2 regions of the Staphylococcus dromedarii genome follow, and region 2 is predicted to be linked to the other one. Evidence: a T-box and tRNA genes for the amino acid it is inferred to sense, from the RefSeq annotation. Region 2 holds a T-box; the other holds one or more tRNA genes.
The links. The T-box of region 2 lies ahead of serS (serine--tRNA ligase). A T-box ahead of a tRNA ligase gene usually reads a tRNA of that ligase, here a tRNA-Ser.
Positions count from the first base shown of each region.

Region 1: it has a tRNA-Ser gene. The T-box ahead of serS (serine--tRNA ligase) is inferred to sense a tRNA for this amino acid. The anticodon was not compared.

Region 1 is NZ_CP094718.1:1,443,820-1,449,365, forward strand. Features, by position in the region: gene MUA88_RS07045 (hypothetical protein) at 1-464, shown strand, start outside; gene MUA88_RS07050 (YagU family protein) at 518-1,027, opposite strand; tRNA gene MUA88_RS07055 (tRNA-Ser) at 1,356-1,444, opposite strand; tRNA gene MUA88_RS07060 (tRNA-Glu) at 1,490-1,561, opposite strand; tRNA gene MUA88_RS07065 (tRNA-Asn) at 1,563-1,637, opposite strand; tRNA gene MUA88_RS07070 (tRNA-Gly) at 1,648-1,721, opposite strand; tRNA gene MUA88_RS07075 (tRNA-His) at 1,736-1,808, opposite strand; tRNA gene MUA88_RS07080 (tRNA-Phe) at 1,821-1,893, opposite strand; tRNA gene MUA88_RS07085 (tRNA-Asp) at 1,901-1,977, opposite strand; tRNA gene MUA88_RS07090 (tRNA-Met) at 1,989-2,062, opposite strand; gene MUA88_RS07095 (DeoR/GlpR family DNA-binding transcription regulator) at 2,701-3,462, opposite strand; gene MUA88_RS07100 (MFS transporter) at 3,529-4,761, opposite strand; gene MUA88_RS07105 (alcohol dehydrogenase catalytic domain-containing protein) at 4,786-5,546, opposite strand, start outside.
Region 2 is NZ_CP094718.1:8,590-14,135, forward strand. Features, by position in the region: gene gyrA (DNA gyrase subunit A) at 1-981, shown strand, start outside; gene MUA88_RS00040 (NAD(P)H-hydrate dehydratase) at 1,038-1,850, opposite strand; gene hutH (histidine ammonia-lyase) at 2,066-3,568, shown strand; T-box leader at 3,615-3,816, shown strand; gene serS (serine--tRNA ligase) at 3,888-5,168, shown strand; gene MUA88_RS00055 (AzlC family ABC transporter permease) at 5,434-5,546, shown strand, end outside.

The DNA of each region.
Region 1 (5,546 bases), 760 kb from region 2:
AACATGCAAGTAAGAAACCAGAAAAAACATCGACAAATACTGAAGATGTACAAAAAGTTGAAAGTAATAATCAAGCAACTGCTTCTAATCAGAATACAACGACTATTGATGTTTCAAATATTAAAGACAGAACAACATTAGAATCAGTTATTTATGGAAATTATAGTGAATTTGATAAAATCAAAGCATACAATAGTGCCGTTGCGAATGGCGTGATTCCACAAGGTAATGTGTTAGAGGGTCCAGCTTGGGCAGCCTATGAAAGTTCACTAAAAGTTGAAAGTGGAGAAGAAAAATCTATCTATGATTATCCTCCAGAAGACGTCGATTATATAGATGATGATTTTGAAAGCACCACCGAGGAGCAAGCAGCAGATGAACAATGGATAGATGATCAATTTGAATGGAATCAAAATGCAGATGACTATGAAGACGAAATGGATGAAAATACATCATACGAATAATAAATAGCATAAAAGTTAAATCCCACCTAATTTTAGACGGGATTTTTTTAAATTTATTGCTTAATTTGTTTATATGCATTTTGATAAATATAATATCTTCTTACTAATTCAATCACCATCATCCATACAATATGACCGAAGAATTCCGAAACATGTTCAAGGAATGGTTGATCAAACATACTTGGCACCACATGCATTAACGGCATAAGTATTAAATGGAACCCAATCCATACAACGATACCAAATACTGAACCGTAACCCATCGCAACTTTTGCATAGCGTTTAACAAGTAAAATATAGATAAGTGCCACAGCTACTGAAAAGCTAAAATGTATAATAAAACTTACCCATGGCATTGACTGCTCTGAAAATTGATATGTCATATGTGTAAAATCATGACTAAAACCAAATTTCTGTAATAATTCTTGTGGTGGATTCGTTGCATTTCGTTCCGGTGTTCTTGGCGGTAACATAACCTCCCATCCTAGTTTCACAATTCCAGAAATGACTCCACCAATTATCGCAGCACAGATAACCTGGATAAATGTTAATTTATCTTTCATGATAAAATCTCCTCTACTTGTCGCTAGACATTTATTTTAAAAGCATTTTATCAAATAAACTTATTATAAACTATAAATTTTTAGTATATATTTTGTCTGTTTTTCGACATGTTCGTAGTCCTGCTTATTTTAATTTTTAAAAGTGTCGTATTTAAATATTTACGCAAATTAAAATTAAATAGGAGTTATCAATGCCCCAATTAATAAATCGTACAGAATAACAAAAAAAGAGCAAGGTCAATGTGTCATAGAATTATTTTCTCGACACTTTTTTTAACACTTGCTTTTCAGAAATCCCATTAAATCAATGGTTTCAAGCTATATATACCGGAAGATGGGGGATTCGAACCCCCGAGACGCTTGTGGCGCCTACACACTTTCCAGGCGTGCTCCTTCGGCCAACTCGGACAATCTTCCATAATAACACAAAAAATCAGAAGCGATATTTCACTTCTGATTATATGACCCCTACGGGACTCGAACCCGTGTTACCGCCGTGAAAGGGCGGTGTCTTAACCGCTTGACCAAGGGGCCATGGCTCCACAGGTAGGACTCGAACCTACGACCGATCGGTTAACAGCCGATAGCTCTACCACTGAGCTACTGTGGAATAATTAAAATGGAGCGGGTGATGGGAATCGAACCCACAACATCAGCTTGGAAGGCTGAGGTTTTGCCATTAAACTACACCCGCATTACAACGATATGGGCGGTTGATGGGAATCGAACCCACGAATGTCGGAACCACAATCCGATGCGTTAACCACTTCGCCACAACCGCCGTAATAAGAAGTGGTTCAGGACGGAATCGAACCGCCGACACAAGGATTTTCAGTCCTTTGCTCTACCGACTGAGCTACTGAACCATAATAATGGCGGTCCCGACGGGAATCGAACCCGCGATCTCCTGCGTGACAGGCAGGCGTGTTAAACCGCTCCACTACGGGACCACTCAAAAATATTGCGGGAGGCGGATTTGAACCACCGACCTTCGGGTTATGAGCCCGACGAGCTACCGAACTGCTCCATCCCGCGACAATATTATTTAAAAGCAATTACTTAATTATATTATCACTTATCTAACAAGATGTCAATACAATTTTTATATTTTTTATCTCGCTAAGTACAAACAAAGATTGTTTAACAACTTAACGACTTAGTCAGTATATATTTAATTTATTAAAAGGTCAACTCCCCTATCACAAGAATTTTGTGGAATAAAACACCTTTACAGTATTTATTGAATTATTGTATCTAATTAGACTATAAAATATCAGTATTTATTTACTAAAGTCTAAAATGTTACTTTGTTTTATCATATATATTCAACTACTTGAAAATTACATTAACGTAATTTAACTCAACTAACGATAATACTTTCAAAATTCTAATAGACATAACATCTACTCGGGGCTGAGACATAGTGCTAGGTTCCTTCCTTTTGAATATAGATATAAGTTTAGTGGCAGTAGGTGTCTGAAGTGAAAATACGTTTTTAAAAACTTTTTTCACTCCTAGTCACCCTTGCCGGGGTGGGACGACGAAATCTTTTATAGTAATAAAGATTTCTGTCCCACTCCCTTTTAACTAATATAGAATTCTAGAATCCCTCCCTAACATCAAGACCACATTGATATGTGATGTTAGCGAGGGATTGCTCATAATATCATTTTTTAAACTTTTATAAATTGTCCAACCTGAATTTTATATTTTTCTTCGTTATATGCATTGTTTACATCATCCGTGATTAATACATCTATTGATGATATTGGACAAATATTGTGTAATGAAACCTTATCAAATTTTGAACTATCAGCTAAAAGGAAAATTTCTTTAGATTGTTCAACCATTATCCTTTTAGCTGGTGAAAGCTCTTCACTATAATGTGTAATTCCTTTTTCAAAATGTAGTGCAGGTGTTGCAAGAAACAATTTTGTTGGATTTAGGTCAGCCAATGTGCGATCTGTAATATGCCCATTTAAAATATAATTATCTTTATATAAAATTCCACCTGTAACAATAATTTTGTTTTGCGAAGAATTTAAGATTGAGGCAATATGAATATCATTCGTTATAATCGTTAGATTTTGTTTATTGATTAAATGCTTAGCGAATTGTAACGTGGTTGAACCTGAATCGATGATAATAGTATCACCTTCATTTACGAATGTTGCTGCTTTTTTACCAATATTTCTTTTTTCAGTGAAATGCGTTGATTCTCTTTCATGAAAATTAAGTTCATCTTTTACTTCATCATGCTGAAGAACGACTCCACCATGTGTTCGCTTGATTTGATTATATTTTTCTAGATTTTTAAGGTCTCTTCTAATAGTAGCATCATGCACATCAAATATAGTTGATAATTCGTGAACTGTTGCTGTTTTATTTTGCCTTAAATAATCGACTATATTCTGTTCTCTTTCAGCTGGCAACACTGTTAGCACCCCTAATTTGTGAATTTATTACATTATATCAAATATATAACTTTTTGTTAGAGGTTTTTAGTCCATAGACGTTTTGGCATTGTTTGGTAATTTGATGAAATATGTCAAAATTGAACTAAAGAAATAAAGTAATGCTAATATCCAAATGACACCTCTAGCTTCAACAACATCGATAAATAAATTTACAATCATAGGGCCAACAAACACAGGTAAACCAGCACCTAAATTCAATACCGCAAGTGCTGCCCCTTTATCTTTTTTAACAAGCGAAGGTACGAGAGCTGAAAGTGGGACATAAGCTGCTAAAAATGCTCCCCATAAAACACCTACTACAGTAAGGATAACCAAATTCCCATCTGTCCATAAAGGAATATAACCGATTAATAGTGTTGTTATACCACATCCTACACCGCCAAATAGCATAATTGTATTTCTCCATCCAAACTTATCTCCAACGATACCAAAAATAAGATTAAATGCGATATTTGATATAAAAATTCCAGACCAGACACCTAACCATTTTGAAGTCGGAATACCAAATGAAGCAAGGTAAATAGGTAAGAATACTGGAAATGCAAATTGAGCTGTTGTATTAATGATTCGTACGATACCACCTAATAATACTTTGGGCTCGTCTTTCATAATTGTAATACCTTTTAAAAGTTCAGCTACTTTTTCTTTGGAGTTACCTTTATTCGCTGGTAGCGTATCTCTATTCACAAATAATGCAAACAGACCACCTAATAGCACCCAAAATAGAGAACTCCAAAGCGTATTGATGTGACCTAGTACTTCAATAGCAACGATAGAATATAAAGCACCCAAAACGTTTAAACCACCTGTAAATACAAACCAAAACCAACCAACAGCAGCTCCTAAATGTTTCTTCTCAGCTCTATATGAAATCCAAACTAAAAATGAATAAGCAAACAATGGATAACCAAACCCTCTTAATGCATATGCAGGTATCATTAATGCGAGGTTCTCTGATGGAATCGCAAATCCAACAAAGAATATTGTTCCTAAAACGTATAACAATAATCCAAGTGACATTGTTTTCTTGCCACCAAGTGATTCAGCAAGTACCCCACTGAACCAACTTGATATTGCTATTGTCACACCATAACTTGCAAATAGCATACTTGTTTCTTTAATAGAAAAACCATGACTATGTAACCATGGACTAAGCCATCCAATCTCTAACCCGTCCCCCATCATAAAAATAAGAATTCCTATATAACCCCATATAATTTTCTTAGGCATACCTATTACAGTTAGATTTGTATTCATAATAATTAACCCCCTTTTTTCCTTTTACCAGTTGTATTTTAAGTAAGTTTTTTTCCAACCTTTATGAGCGGCTGCATCATCCATTGCTCGATTTAAATCTTTGATTTCTCTAATATCATAATATGTCTCAGGAATTAATTTACGCAATGCTTTTTGATAGTTTGGATTATCAAAATGAGAAATTAATTGTTCAAATTCTTTCTTTGTACTTCGTGAACTTCCTGATAGAGTAAGGCCTTTTTCAAGAACATCTCTTGTATTAATTCCTACCAAATCCTCTGTTACACCCATTAACACAATTTGTCCTTGTCGATCTATTAAATCAATTGCTTGGTTAATCGCTGATTCTGAGAATTTTCCACCTGTACACTCAAATACCGTATGAACACCTGATTCATTGGTAAAATCATAATCAAATACTAAATGTGTTGTGGCAAAATCATTAAATTCTTTTAATTTTTCTTCAACAGCTCCAAAAACAATTAAATTTTCTTTTTCAATACCGTGTATAAAATGTAGTGCTGTTGCTGATAAATAGCCTACTGGGCCATCACCAAATACTGCAACTTTTGGTGAATTTTTAGTTGTAATGTCCTGAAGCTGATTAATTGGAAATAAAGATACTGAACATAATTCCGCTAAAAGTGCTACATCTTCATCTAAATCACTAGGAATTTTTACAACATTATCACCATGAATAACAAGTTTGCTTTGGCAAATACCATCAAATCCACTTCCCATAAACAAAGCATTTTCATCATAGTTATCTTGTAAATCTGTACTTG
Region 2 (5,546 bases):
GAAGATGACTTCGTAAGCCAGCTCGTTACAACAAGTACGCATGATGATGTGCTCTTCTTTACGAACAAAGGTCGTGTGTATAAACTGCGTGGTTATGAAGTGCCGGAACTCTCACGTCAGTCTAAAGGCATTCCAGTTGTCAATGCGATTGCACTTGAGAGTGATGAAGTCATCAGTACGATGATTGCTGTGAAGGATTTGGATTCTGAAGATAACTTCTTAGTCTTTGTAACGAAAAAAGGTCTTGTTAAGCGTTCAGCATTAAGTAACTTTAACCGTATCAACAAAAACGGTAAAATTGCGATTAAGTTTAGAGACGATGACGAACTTGTAGCCGTTCGATTAACAGATGGTCATAAACATATTCTAATCGGTACGTCTCAAGCATCACTTATTCGCTTTAAAGAAACAGATATCCGTGCAATGAGCCGAATTGCTTCAGGTGTTAAAGGAATTTCATTACGTGAAGATGATGAAGTCATCGGTCTCGGTGTGGCAGATGAGGATAATCAAGCAGAGATTCTTGTTGTAACTGAGAAAGGTTATGGTAAGCGAACACCAATTAGTGAATACCGCTTGTCACGTCGTGCAGGTATGGGTATTAAGACAGCAAATATTACAGAGCGTAATGGTAAACTTGTATGTATTGCAACAGTCGAAGGTAATGAAGATGTGATGGTGGTAACAGACCATGGTGTTATTATTCGTATGGAAGTAGAAGATATTTCTGTTAACGGCCGTAATACACAAGGTGTACGTTTAATTCGTCTTGATGAGGATCAATTCGTATCAACCGTTGCGAAAGTAAAACAAGAACCAGAAGACTTAGAAGCGGAAGAAGACGGCGGGGTGTCTAAAGAGACTGAAACAACGTCAACTTCTGAAGTGACTGAAACAACTGATTTACCAGAAACATTAAGAGAAGACTTCATGGCACGTGTCGAAGAAGATATTGCCAATGAAGATGAGACAGACGAATAAAGATTAAGATAAAAAAGGTTCAGAACATTTTCGAGTTCTGAACCTTTTTTACTATCTTATTGTTCAAGCTGCTTCATAGCATATGGAATTTCATCAATGATTTTTGAAGGTGGTACTACATACATATCCTTAGATAGTTTTTCGCCAATGTAACTATGCGTATAAGCTGCACTTGTTACAGCATCAATCATATCATCAAATTGACCAATGAAGCTTGTGATCATACCTGCGAGTGTATCACCCATACCACCTGTTGCCATAGCAGGTGTACCAATTTCTAATTTATATTCATTATTTTTGAAGAAGATTTCTGTTCCGTGCTTCTTCAAGACAACCGTTGCCCCTATTTCATCTACAGCCGCACGGTTACGTTCATACGTTTGTTCTTCAATTGGAATACCGCTGAGACGTTCCCATTCCTTTTGATGTGGTGTATAAATGAGTTTGCACGGTGGAATTTCAGGTTTAAGCTTACTCATAATAGAGATTGCATCGCCATCAACAATCAGTGTGTGATGTTCTTGAATATTTTGTAGTAAGAAAGTCATCGCATTGTTCCCTTTGAAGTCTAGACCAAGTCCAGGACCGATTAAGATACAATCTGATTGCTCAATGACTTTTGTCAGTTTCTTCGTATCATTAATATCAATGACCATTGCTTCTGGACAGCGTGAATGAAGTGCGACATGATTTGTTGGATGTGTCGCCACTGTGATTAAATCACTGCCACTGTATACACATGCACGAGCAGCTAACATAATTGCACCGCCTAACGTTGCATTGCCACCAATGAGAAGAATACGCCCATAGTCACCTTTATGTGTATCTACTTTACGTTTTGGTATTCTAACATCTGACAATATTTCCATAGAGCAAGAACCTCCTATCTGGTATTTCCGATATTACAACAAGATATGATATACGCGTATACGCTATTCGTCAATAGATAAAATAAGTCGATTTAGCGTAGTATATAGGTAACGCGCTACCTGATAACGAATATTGTCACAACTATTGTGTAACATAACCCTTAAATTTATACTGAAACAAGGATGGTAATAAATAACAAAGGGGTTGGATCATAATGGTTTTATATTTAACAGGTGATGAATTAAGAATTAATGATATACGTAACTTTTTAAATGATCAGACAACAGTAGAAATTACCGAAGAAGCATTAGCACGTGTCAAAGAAAGTCGTGCGATTGTAGAAGGTATTATTGAAAATAAAGAAACAATCTATGGTATTACGACTGGATTTGGATTATTCAGTGACGTGTTAATTGATCCACAGCAATATAATCAATTACAAGTAAATTTGATACGCTCACATGCATGTGGGGTAGGGGACCCATTTGATCAAAATGTATCATTAGTTATGATGATATTACGATTAAACACATTGCTTAAAGGACATTCTGGTGCAACGGTTGATCTTGTCAGACAGCTACAATTTTTTATTAATCAAAGAATCATTCCAGTTATTCCACAACAAGGGTCATTAGGCGCATCAGGTGATTTAGCACCACTCTCTCATTTAGCTTTAGCATTGATAGGGGAGGGGAAAGTACAGTATCAAGGTGAGGTGTTAGACAGCTCGGACGTCTTAAAACGTTTAGATAAAGCGCCATTAACATTACAAGCTAAAGAAGGATTAGCATTGATTAATGGTACACAGGCGATGACGGCACAAGGTGTCATCACAATGATTGAAGCGGAACATTTAGCATATGAAGTTGAGTGGATTGCATCATTAACACATCAAGCACTTAGAGGGATTACAGATGCTTATCATGCTTCTGTGCATACAGTACGTAACTTTGATGAGCAAACGGCTGTAGCTAGACGGATGTTAGACTGGCTTGAAGGTTCAACACTGACAACACGCCAAGGAGAGATACGTGTACAAGACCCTTATACTTTACGTTGTATTCCACAAATTCACGGTGCGAGTTTCCAAGTGATCAACTATGTACGTGAGAAACTAGAATGTGAAATGAATGCGGCGAACGATAACCCATTGATTTTTGATGAGGGAGATGAGACGTTAGTTATCTCTGGTGGCAACTTCCATGGACAACCTATTGCCTTTGCGTTAGACTTTTTAAAAATTGGCTTAAGTGAGTTAGGAAATGTATCTGAAAGACGTCTTGAACGCCTTGTAAATCCACAATTGAATGGTGGACTACCAGCATTCTTAAGTCCAGAACCAGGATTACAAAGTGGTGCTATGATTATGCAGTATGCGGCGGCCAGTCTGGTTTCAGAAAATAAAACATTAGCACATCCAGCAAGTGTGGACTCCATTCCATCATCAGCCAATCAAGAAGATCACGTATCGATGGGGACAATTGCAGCAAGACATGGTTATCAAATATTAGACAACGTACGACGTGTGATTGCAATAGAAGCCATTATTGCATTGCAAGCAGTAGAATTAAGAGGGATCGAAGGCTTATCGCCAAAAACGCGTCAACAATATGAAGCGTTGCGTAAGATTGTGCCGTCTATCACAGAAGACAGACAATTTCATAAAGATATTGAACGTGTCGCTAATTATCTACAAAGTACAGCGTACCATGACTAGTCTTGCAAAAAGGAAAAGACTCTGATATATTAAATTTAAATTTAGATATTTAATTGTTTGTGGACTAAGTAGTATCGGATGCTTTTCAGAGAGTTTGTGGTTGGTGTGAACAAACAGGTAATGATGATATGAAATCTACCCACGCATGAAGAACAATTCGGGTAAAACCGTTAACTTTTGTAAAGTGCAAGCTATTTTTAATTGGCTTGTTAAATAGGGTGGCAACACGTAGAAACCACGTCCCTTGTTATAGGGGACGTGGTTTTTTTCAGTCATCCGCAAAATAAATCGTATATTCATAATGAAAGGGTGTCGCAATATGTTAGACATTAAATTATTCAGAAATGAACCTGAAATGGTAAAAGAAAAGATTCAATTACGTGGAGATGATCCAGCTGTTGTTGATGAAGTATTAGCACTTGATCAAAAGCGTCGTGAATTGATTCAACAAACAGAAGAATTAAAAGCAGAGCGTAATAAAGCTTCTGAATTAATTGCACAAAAGAAACGTAATAAAGAAGATGCAGACGAAGCAATCCAATTGCAACGTAAAGCAGGAGAAAAAGTAAAAGCCATTGATGCTGAATTGAAAGAAGTAGATACAGCATTAAACGATAAGTTATCACGTATTCCGAACTTAATTCATGACGATGTGCCTCAAGGTAAAGACGATACTGAAAATGTTGAACTTAAAAAATGGGGCACACCACGTGAATTTGACTTTGAAGCAAAAGCGCACTGGGATATCGTAGAAGATTTAGGTATGGCAGACTTTGAACGTGCAGCACGTGTATCAGGTGCCCGTTTTGTATTCTTAACAAACGAAGGTGCGAAGTTAGAGCGTGCATTAATGAACTATATGATTACGAAACATACGACACAACACGGTTATACAGAAATGATGGTGCCACAATTAGTAAACCGTCAAACAATGTATGGGACAGGACAACTTCCTAAGTTTGAAGAAGACTTATTCAAAGTTGAAAAAGAAGGTCTTTACACAATTCCAACAGCAGAAGTGCCATTAACAAACTATTACCGTGATGAAGTCATTCAACCAGGCGTATTACCGGAAAAATTCACAGGCCAATCTGCATGCTTTAGAAGTGAAGCGGGATCTGCTGGACGTGACACACGTGGCTTAATTCGTCTTCACCAATTCAATAAAGTAGAAATGGTTCGCATTGAAAAACCAGAAGACTCTTGGAATGCATTAGAAGAAATGACTGGCAATGCAGAAGCAATTCTTGAAGAATTAGGTTTACCATATCGTCGCGTTATTTTATGTACAGGTGATATCGGATTCGGTTCAACAAAAACATACGACTTAGAAGTATGGTTACCAAGCTATAATGACTATAAAGAAATCAGCTCTTGCTCAAACTGCATGGACTTCCAAGCGCGTCGTGCGAACATCCGCTTCAAACGCGACAAAGATTCAAAACCAGAATATGTACACACATTAAATGGTTCTGGTTTAGCAGTAGGACGTACATTTGCTGCAATTGTTGAAAACTATCAAAACGAAGATGGTTCTATTACAATTCCAGAAGCACTTGTACCATTTATGGGTGGACAAACAGTTATCGAACCAAAATAATAGATTATTAAATAAAGGTGCTATAAAGTGGGAATATTTTCTCACGATATAGCACCTTTTTTAGAATTTTACAGAGCAAAACACTACTTTTAAGACGTCTTTCATAGTTTTGTTATCAGAATATTTTGTTATAATTTAACGTTGATATGACAACGTTTATAGACTTCGGTGTGTGTGAAGTCACTATGACGTAAGTCTAACTCTATAGAATTCATTCGTATTTTGTAATACAATAAATTTAATTTTTATGAAGGGGGTTAACGGCATGTCATATCAGACATTTAAACAAGGTGTAAAAGATTGTATTCCTACTTTGCTAGGCTATGCTGGAATTGGTTTTTCATTCGGTGTGGTAGGTATTACGTCTGGATTTAATAT